3 regions of the Gordonia sp. NPDC003950 genome follow, and region 1 is predicted to be linked to each of the others. Evidence: riboswitches for the same ligand, from Rfam matches in the RefSeq annotation. Region 1 holds a riboswitch; each other region holds the start of a gene.
What was found. A riboswitch is a leader RNA that binds a small molecule or an ion and turns the genes downstream of it on or off. The one in region 1 is predicted to bind S-adenosylmethionine.
Positions count from the first base shown of each region.

Region 2: another riboswitch for S-adenosylmethionine. It lies ahead of ACWETB_RS02445 (LLM class flavin-dependent oxidoreductase); the one in region 1 lies ahead of ACWETB_RS09820 (bifunctional o-acetylhomoserine/o-acetylserine sulfhydrylase).
Region 3: another riboswitch for S-adenosylmethionine. It lies ahead of ACWETB_RS17340 (aminotransferase class V-fold PLP-dependent enzyme); the one in region 1 lies ahead of ACWETB_RS09820 (bifunctional o-acetylhomoserine/o-acetylserine sulfhydrylase).

Region 1 is NZ_JBSGIT010000009.1:46,297-49,552, forward strand. It holds gene ACWETB_RS09815 (cutinase family protein) at 1-1,116, opposite strand, end outside; SAM riboswitch class IV at 1,320-1,437, shown strand; gene ACWETB_RS09820 (bifunctional o-acetylhomoserine/o-acetylserine sulfhydrylase) at 1,500-2,828, shown strand; gene metX (homoserine O-acetyltransferase MetX) at 2,858-3,256, shown strand, end outside.
Region 2 is NZ_JBSGIT010000002.1:156,691-159,946, forward strand. It holds gene ACWETB_RS02440 (ABC transporter substrate-binding protein) at 1-536, opposite strand, end outside; gene ACWETB_RS02445 (LLM class flavin-dependent oxidoreductase) at 536-1,669, opposite strand; SAM riboswitch class I at 1,676-1,759, opposite strand; ZMP/ZTP riboswitch at 1,896-1,975, shown strand; gene ACWETB_RS02450 (NAD(P)/FAD-dependent oxidoreductase) at 1,998-3,256, shown strand, end outside.
Region 3 is NZ_JBSGIT010000020.1:21,450-24,705, forward strand. It holds gene ACWETB_RS17340 (aminotransferase class V-fold PLP-dependent enzyme) at 1-1,251, opposite strand, end outside; SAM riboswitch class IV at 1,268-1,381, opposite strand; gene ACWETB_RS17345 (isochorismate synthase) at 1,473-2,558, shown strand.

The DNA of each region.
Region 1 (3,256 bases):
GAACAGTGCCGAATCCCACTGCAGCACACCGTTGAGGGTGTCCTGGAAGTCGAACAGGTTGGGCAGGTAGGCGCCGTAACCGAGCTCGGGCAGCGGTGGCAGCCAGTCCATCACCCAGCGGATCGGGACCTGGAAGTCGGACAGGGTGATTCCGATGATGTCCGGGAACCGGAACCGGTACGGCAGCAGATCGGGCACCGACCAGTCGAGGCCCAGCGCGTCGACGAGGTTCTGCACGATGATGGCCGACGATGACGGCGACGAGATGGTGCACGTCTGCACATTCTCGAGGGTGCCGGTCTGCGTGCACGTCATCTCACCGTCGACCGGCCCCAAATCCCAGATCACGTAGTCGCCGGGGTATTGATACATGTGATACGGGTACTGATTGTGTTTGACCCAGTACCCGAAGAAGTCGTCGACGACGCCGATCGGGTCGTGCAGCACATCCGGTAGGTCGCAGATCGGATCGCCCTCGATGCAGTAGGTGGTCACCGGCAGGCCGCCGTAATCGGTGCCGCTACGCGGACCCGACATGGTCAGGCCGGGGATGACCCCGACGAGGGCCGATTCGATGCCCTGCCCCCACAGGGTTCCCACCATCCGGGGATCGGAGTAGAGCTCACCGGTGACCCTGCTCGAATCGATGACGGTACCGTCCTCGAGCGGGCGGTTCTGTCCGATGTCGGTGAGGACGTCGCCGGCGATTCGCGCGCCCTGGGAGTATCCGACGATCGCGACCTTCTTGGTTCCATCCGCATCGCATGCCTGCTGGTAATCGGCCACCGCCCGCTCGAGGTTCGCCGCACCCTCGGCCTCGCTGGCGTTGTAGCCGACCGAACCGAGGGGCCAGATGGTCGCCGAATACGGCACCTGAACGATCTCGTAACCTTGGGCTCCGTACCGCTGGTTGATGCCGAGCAGGTAGCTGTCGGGGTTCCACGTCCCGCCGACGACAAACACCGCACCGGGACCGGTGCACGTGTACGGACTGTCATCGGCGAGCGCCACCCCACGCCCCAGAAATGTCGCCGTCACCAGCGATGCCGCCACCGCGCCCACGCCGACCGTGAGAGCTGCGAGTCGAATGCGACGTCGGTCCCCGAACCCTGCCATAGCGTGCAGCGTAGGCCGATGTCCAGTAGTGGATATCGAAAACCGGCCTCACGATCCACAATTCCTCCGGCCGGAGGACACCACCGCGCTCTCGAGCGCACCGCGCGGTGCCGTTTCGATGGCCACTGCGCCCGCCACCGTTCCAACCATCGTGAGCAGGAGGGTTATCAGCCCGGCGTGGCCGTGCTATATCCTTGTCGCCAGGTCATGAGCATCAGCGACAAGCCCCGGCTTGCTGATCGGCAACCCTCCAACCGCGGTGGGGTGCTCCGGGTGATGACCGGGTTGTGGGACGCAGTGCGTCCCCGGCAAGCGCGGGTCCGAAGGTCGGACCCCATCAGGGTTCCAGTAACCCTGCCGACCGTAGAAAGTGATCTATTTCCATGTCTGACGCAGCCAACGACGGCACCGTGAATCCTGTGGACACCTGGAGCTTCGAGACCAAACAGATCCATGCGGGTCAGAGCGCCGACGCCACCACCAACGCTCGCGCGCTGCCGATCTACCAGACCACGTCGTACACCTTCAACGACACCACCCACGCCGCCAACCTGTTCGGGCTGGCCGAGCCGGGCAACATCTACACCCGCATCATGAACCCGACCCAGGACGTCGTCGAGCAGCGCCTGGCCGCTCTCGAGGGCGGTGTCGCCGCACTTCTCGTCGCGTCGGGGCAGGCCGCCGAGACCTACGCCATCCTCAACATCGTCGAGAACGGCGGGCACGTGGTGTCGAGCCCGCGGCTCTACGGCGGCACCTTCAACCTCTTCCACTACACGCTGCCCAAGCTCGGCGTCGAGGTCTCCTTCGTCGAGGACCCGGAAGACCTCGAGTCGTGGCAGGCCGCCGTGCGGCCCAACACCCGGGCCTTCTACGGCGAGTCGATCTCGAACCCGAACAACGAGATCCTGGACATCGCAGGCATTTCCGAGGTCGCGCACCGCAACGGTGTGCCGCTGATCGTCGACAACACCGTCGCCACCCCGTACCTGCTCAACCCGCTGGCGCACGGCGCCGACATCGTCGTGCACTCGGCGACGAAGTACATCGGTGGACACGGCACCGCGATCGGCGGCGTGATCATCGACGGCGGTACCTTCGACTGGCGGGTGCAGCGTGACGGGGTCGACCTGTTCCCCGGCTTCACCACCCCCGACCCGAGCTACCACGGCGCGGTGTTCGCCGATCTCGGCGCGCCCGCCTACGCCCTCAAGGCCCGCGTGCAGTTGCTGCGTGACACCGGTGCGGCGATCTCGCCGTTCAACGCCTTCCTGCTCGCCCAGGGCCTGGAAACCCTGAGCCTGCGCATCGAACGGCACGTCGCCAACGCACAGCGCGTCGCCGAGTTCCTCAACGACCATCCGCAGGTCTCCTCGGTCGCCTACGCCGGCCTGTCGTCGTCGCCGTGGTACGCGCGCGGACAGCAACTGGCACCCAAGGGCCAGGGCGCGATCATCGGCTTCGAGATCGTCGGCGGTGTCGACGCGGGCAAGCGTTTCGTGGAGGCCCTGACGCTGCACAGCCACGTCGCCAACATCGGTGATGTGCGTTCGCTGGTCATCCATCCCGCCTCGACCACCCACAGTCAGCTCACCCCCGAGGAGCAGCTGGCCGCGGGTGTGAACCCCGGTCTGGTCCGCCTGGCCGTCGGCATCGAGGGCATCGACGACATCCTGGCCGACCTCGCCCAGGGTTTCGCCGCCGCACAGTAATTCGGACTCGAGACAGGAGCACACACCCCGTGTCGGTGAGCATCGACCCCCAGGCCTCCGCGGCGCATCAACCCGAGTGGGAGCAGGTCCCCGACGGGCAGATGGTCCGCATGCGGGTGGGGTCGTTGGCTCTGGACAACGGGGAGGTGCTCGACGACGTCACCCTGGCGTTCCAGCGCTGGGGGACGTTGTCACCCGAACGCGACAATGTGGTCCTCACCCTGCATGCGCTGACCGGTGATTCCCATGTCACCGGACCCGCGACCGACGAGCAGCCCTCCCCCGGATGGTGGGACGGCCTGATCGGTCCGGGTGCGGCGATCGACACCGACGAATGGTGTGTGATCTCGGCGAACGTGCTCGGCGGGTGCCGCGGTTCGACCGGTCCGTCCTCGCCGGATCCCCAAGGGCGGCCATGGGGTTCACGC
Region 2 (3,256 bases), on a different contig from region 1:
GAGGTGGCCTGCAGGAACTGCGCATTGGGGGCACCGAACGCCACCCGCGCGGTCAGCGGAGCGACGACGGTGGTGCCGGCGTATCCGCCGAGGTAGGTCGCCGCCAACGGTGCCTTGGCCGCGCCGAGCGGCCCGACGATGGCGTCGAAGTTCTCCTTGACGGATTCGGCGGTGAGCGGGGTGCCGTCGCTGAAGGTGACACCGGGCTTGAGGTGGAAGGTGAAGGTCCGCGCATCCGGGCTCACCTCCCAGCTCTGGGCGAGCCAGGGCTTGAGTTTGCCATCACCCGGGTCCTGATCGGTGAGTGAATCGACGACCTGCCGGGTGACATAGATCGTCTGGTTGGTGCCGCTCTGGGCCGGGTCCGAGCATGTGGGGGCGTCGGAGAGTCCGTAGCGCAGGGTGCCTCCCGGCACCGGCGGTCCGGCGTCGTCGGAGCCCGAGGACCCAGAACCGCAGGCGGTGAGCACACCGGCCACGGCCACCACGGCGAGTGTGGAGACGGCCGGTTTCGCAGTGACAGCGATGCGCTTCATCAGATCAGCCCCCACGCCTTGGCGAGCAGCTCATGCGACCTCAGCCGGTCAGCATGGTCATGGGTGACCGAGGTGATGACGAGTTCGTCGGCGTCGGTGAGGCGCCCGAGTGCAGCGAGCCGCTGCACGACGGTGTCGGGTGAGCCGACGAACTGGGTCTCGAGCCGATCGGCGACCAGTGCCAGCTCGTCGGCGGGCAGCGGCTGCGCCGTCGCCGGGTCGGGGTACTCGATGGCGCCGTGGCCGGTGCGGATGCTGTGCACCCACCGCCCGTAGCCGTTGGCCAGATGCCGCGCGGTGTCGTCGTCGTCGGCCACCACCACGTCGGCGGACACCACCACATAGGGTTCGTCCAACACCGACGACGGGCGGAACGCCTGCCGGTACGCCGCGACCGCTTCGCGGGTGGTGCCGGGGCTGACGTGGTAGTTGGCCGCGAACGGGAGTCCGCGGGCACCGGCGACGTGAGCGCTCTGCCCCTTGCTGCTGCCGAAGATCCACACCTGCACGTCGGCTCCCTCACCCGGAACCGCATGCAGCTGCTGACCCGACGGACTGGTGTAGGTGCCGTCGAGGAGCGACAGGATGTCGTCGACCTGCTCGTCGAAGTGCGGTGGCTGCGCACCCGGCTGCGTCAACACCTCGAAGCTGCGTGCGAGAGGCGAATGTGCCAGTAGCGCAGTCACATCGACAGGTTCAGGGATCACCACCCCGTCGACGAGCCGACTCGCGCTCGGTGCGGGAATCGCGACCGGGCCCGCGGGTGTTGCCACCGCCTCAGCGCGTCGCTGTCCGGATCGGCCGAGCCCCAGATCGATTCGGCCCGGGTGGAACACGTCGAGCATCCCGAAGGACTCGGCCACCGACACCGCCGTCGTCTGCCCGACCTGCACCGCCGCCGACCCGACGCGGATCGATCGGGTCGCGGCCGCGATCTGACCGATGAGCAACGCCGGCACCGAACTCGCGACGGCCGCGAAATGGTGTTCGGCCACCCAGTAGCGGTGGTACCCCCACTGCTCGGCGTGCTGCGCAAGATTGATCGTATTGTGCAGCGCAGCAGCAGGATCGGCACCCTCGCTGATCGGTGCGAGATCGAGCACCGACAGCGGGGCATGGTCACGAAACGTCACGGGGGTCTCCCATCGATCCCGGCGTTAGCACCCTGGGGCGGGTTGCTGCGACGTCGACGAGCCGGGTCTCTCGGTCGCTCCAGATGGTCGATTCACCGTAGGCCCGTGATGTTGAGACAGGCAAAGAGAATGTCGAGACGGGCGCCGTCCACGCCCGAATGCGGCGACGATTATCTCGCGCCGAAGAATTTAAATCGGCCTCGCCACCGGTTGCTCGATGGGCTATCGTCGGTTGTGCGACTGGCGCAGCCGGAGTCCACCGGCAAGGAGCACCGTTTCCCGACATCGTCCGCCTGGGTGTCGATTCCATACCAGAAGGAAACGTGCCATGACCCAGCGCGTACCGGTTACCGGCGGCAGGACCCGCCGGCACCATGTCGTCATCATCGGATCGGGGTTCGGCGGGCTGGCCGCCGCTCGTCGACTCGAGCATGCCGACGTCGACATCACCCTGATTGCACGCACGACTCATCATCTGTTCCAGCCGTTGCTGTACCAGGTCGCCACCGGGGTGATCTCACAGGGCCAGATCGCACCGCCGGTGCGGGTGATTCTTCGCAACCAACGGAATGTGACGGTGGCCCTGGGCGATGTCGAGGCCATCGACCTGGAGAATCGTGCGGTGACCTCGCGCATGCTCGGACGTGTCACCACCACTCGGTACGACAGTCTGATCATTGCCGCCGGTGCGGGCCAATCCTATTTCGGCAACGACCATTTCGCGGAGTTCGCGCCGGGCCTCAAGACCGTCGACGACGCACTCGAGTTGCGCGGCCGCATCCTCGGGGCGTTCGAGCAGGCCGAACTGTCCACCGACCCGATCGAGCGTGATCGCCTGCTGACGTTCGTGGTGATCGGAGCCGGGGCCACCGGGGTCGAGATGGCCGGTCAGATCGCGGAGATGGCCGGCACGACGCTGCGCGGCGCCTTCCGGTCCATCGACTCGACGCAGGCCAAGGTGATCCTGCTCGACGCCGCACCGGCGGTGTTGCCGCCGTTCGGTGAACGGTTGGGTTCCCGGGCCGAGAAGCATTTGCGCGCACTGGGAGTCGATGTGCAACTCGGTGCGATGGTCGTGGACATGGACTACGACGGACTCGTGGTGCGCCATGCCGACGGTTCGACGCGTCGCATCGAGAGTCAGTGCAAGGTGTGGTCGGCGGGGGTTGCGGCCAGTCCGCTCGGCCGACAGCTCGCCGAGCAGTGCGGGGTGGAACTCGACCGCGCGGGTCGGGTGCGCGTCGAACCCGACCTGACCATCCCCGGCCATGCCGAGGTGTTCGTGATCGGTGACATGATGGCCGTCGACGGCGTCCCCGGTCAGGCCCCGGCCGCCAATCAGTCCGGGCGGTACGCCGCCGACGCCGTCGTCGCCCGGATCAATGGCACCTACCGCGACCGAAAGCCGTTCGCCTACTGGGACAAGGGGTCGATGGCGACCGTCGCCCGGCACTGCGCGGTCGCACGGGTACCCATCCCGGGCACCTCACGGGCCGTCGAGTTCTCCGGCTTCTTCGCCTGGCTGGGGTGGCTGTTCCTGCATTTGCTGTACCTGGTGGGATTCCGCAATCGGTTCATCACGTTCAT
Region 3 (3,256 bases), on a different contig from region 1:
GGCGGAATCGGTACCGAGACCGAAGCTCGCGCGGACCGCGCCGTCGGTGTGTCCGAGTCGGGCCAGCAGCGGATGCGCGCAGAACTTGCCGTCGCGCACGCCGATTCCGTGATGATCGCTGAGGTACTCGGCGACGGCGCGCGGCGTGTGTCCGTCGACGGAGAAGCCGGCGATGCCGACGCGATCGAGGTCGTCGGAGAAGATCCGCAGCGGCGTCACGTCGGCGACGCCGGCCAGTCCGGCGTCCAGACGGGCGCGCAGTTCCGCCTCATGCAGGCCGATCAGTTCGAATCCGAGATCGACGATGGCATCGCAGGCGGCGGCAATGGCGATGGCGCCCAACACATTCGGTGAGCCGGCCTCATGCCGCGCGGCACCCGAGTGCCAGGCGGTCGAGGCGCAGTTCTCGTCGGGTCCGTCGACGAGGCTCACCTGCGCCGACGCCCCGCCGCCGGCAAGGTACGGGTCGGCGGCGTCGAGCCAGTCGCTGCGACCGATGAGGACTCCGGATCCAAAGGGTGCGTAGAGCTTGTGGCCGGAAAAGACGAGGTAATCGATGCCGTGACTGACGATCGACACCGGTCGGTGTGCCACCAGTTGCGCGGCGTCGACGAGGATGCGGGCACCGTGGCGGTGGGCGATCGAGGCCAGCCGCGAGATGGGCAGCACCTCGCCGGTGACGTTGGATGCCGCGGTGACGGCGAGCAGGGCGGCCGGCGCCGCGGCGAGTTCGGCGTCGAGCGCGGCCAGGGTGTCCTCGAGGGTGTCGCACGCCGAGACGATGCGCGCGGTCCCGTTGTCACGGGACACCCACGGCAGCAGGTTCGCGTGGTGCTCGATGTCGAGAACGACGACGTCACCGGGGGTGCAGTGGGCGGCCAGGTTGATCGCGTCGGTGGTGTTGCGGGTGAAGACGACGGTGTCGTCGGTGCGGCCACGCACGAAACGTCGGACGGTGTCCCGGCACTGCTCGTAGCGGCGGGTGGTGACCTGCGACAGGTGGCCGGCGCCGCGGTGGACGCTGGCGTACTGACTCACCGACGCCGCGACGGCGTCGGCGACGGCGGTGAGGGCGGGCGCGCTGGCCGCGTAGTCGAAGTTGGCGTAGCGGATCTGATCACCGCTGGTCAGCGGGACGAGTTCGGCGGCACCGACGACCGAGGTCAGCGGTCCGATGGTCGACAGGTCGGCGGCATCGGACTGCACCGCGCAGTCGTTGCGGCAATCAGTGGTGGTGGCGACAGCAGTCATCGCAAAGGCTCCTTGGAATCCACGCTTGCCGTGCCCGGTCGGTACACGGCCAGGTCGTCACCCGGAGCACCCCACCGCGGAGGAGGGTTGCCGGCCAGCTAGCCGGGGCTTGTCGCTGGCACTCATGACCTGCACCAAGGGTGGCCTACGGCGCGCAAGGGTGTCAATTTTCACTCAGCGTGAGCGAAAGGCCGCGGCCCGTCGTCGCCTAAGTTGGTTGGGTGCCCGTCTCCGATACCCACGCCGCGTCACCGTTCGTCCTGTCGCGGCCGCACGGGACGGTGCGAGCGCGCGGCGTGCGGACGCGATTCGCCGACGCCGACGACGCCGCGACCCGGCTGCGCAGCGGCGCCGTCGATGCGGTCGTCGGGGCGGTGGCCTTCGATCCCTCGGCCCCGTCGGCGCTGTTCGAGCCGGTGACGCTGTCCCATGAACCGACTCCGCTCGCCGGGAGCCGACCACCGCGCCGGACGCTGATTTCGTCGGAGCAGATTCCCGATTCGGCCACCCATCGTGATCGGGTGCGTGCCGCGTTGTCGGCGATCGCCTCCGGCGCATTGGCGAAGGTCGTCCTCGCCAGAATGATTCGGGCTCAACTGGATTCGCCGGTCACGGTCGACGGGCTGCTGGCCGCACTCGCCGGCGGCAACAGCGAACACAACGCCTTTGCCGTCGACACCGGCACCTCGTGGCTGCTCGGCGCGAGCCCGGAACTGTTGCTGCGCAAGGACGGTCGCGAGGTGACGTGCCGGCCATACGCCGGTTCGGCGCCGCGCTCGGCCGATCCGGAGGCCGACCGGGAGTCCCGCGAGAAGCTCGCGGCGTCGGAGAAAGATCACCGCGAGCACGCGTTCGTCGTCGAGCACCTCCGGGATCGCTTGGCACCGTTGTGCCGCGAACTCGCGATCCCCGATGAGCCGCAGTTGTTGTCGACCGGCGAGATGTGGCATCTGGCGACCCCGATCCGGGCGATACTCGACGACGACGCCGTCGGCGCCCTGGATCTTGCGATCGCGCTGAGTCCGACACCGGCGGTCGGCGGCACACCGAGCGAGGTGGCCACGGAATTCATTCGCGCACACGAGGAACCGCGCGGGTTGTACGCCGGTGCGGTCGGGTGGGCCGACGCGGCCGGCAACGGCGAATGGATGGTGACCATCCGGTGCCTGGAACTCGAGCCCGACCTCCGTTCCTTCCGCAGCTGGGCGGGTGGCGGCATCGTCGCCGACTCCGACCCCGATGCCGAACTCGCCGAGACCACCGCGAAACTCCTAACGGTATTGCGGGCGTTGGGTATCGAGGACTGACTCGCCGCGTCGAGTGGGCGCCCTTTCCCGTCGAGTGGGCGCACTTTCCCGTCGAGTGGGTGCCCTTTCCCGTCGAGTGGGTGCCCTTTCCCGTCGAGTGGGCGCCCTTTCCCGCCTTGCATCGCGAGTTCTCGGGACACCCCGACGCGGCAGGTGAACTCCCGATTGTCGAGGGCGCGCACCGAGTCGGCATCGATGACGCCGTACCCGTCGAGATAGCCGGGTTCGTCATCCTCAGCGTCCCGGGTGGATTGGTCGGCGACCACGAAGATCGATGCGCGGGCGGCGGCACAGGTAGCGGCGGTGGGGCGCGGTGTTCGGGACCAGTACACAAACAGCTTGCTGCGGATCGGGCTGGGCGGACCCCGACTGGGCGGAACCCGGCTGGGCGGAGGCCAACTCTGTGCCGGCGACCACAGGTGCGTCGACTGGGATCGCAGGATATGCTGGATCCTCGCCCATGCCATCGTCAGTGCGAGCACCGCCAGGAACCACGTCGGAATCGCGTTGCTCCTCACACACCGGAGACCGACCGCCAATCGGTCCTGCCCCTGGGTCAACGCGATCAACGCATCGGCACGACGCTGCGCCATCGACCGCCGATCCGCTGACTGCGGCGAAGCCCTGGCTCGACGCCCGCCGGATACACCCGGAAGAGCACAGACGAGTTCACCTGAACCAGAACCACTTTCACGCAC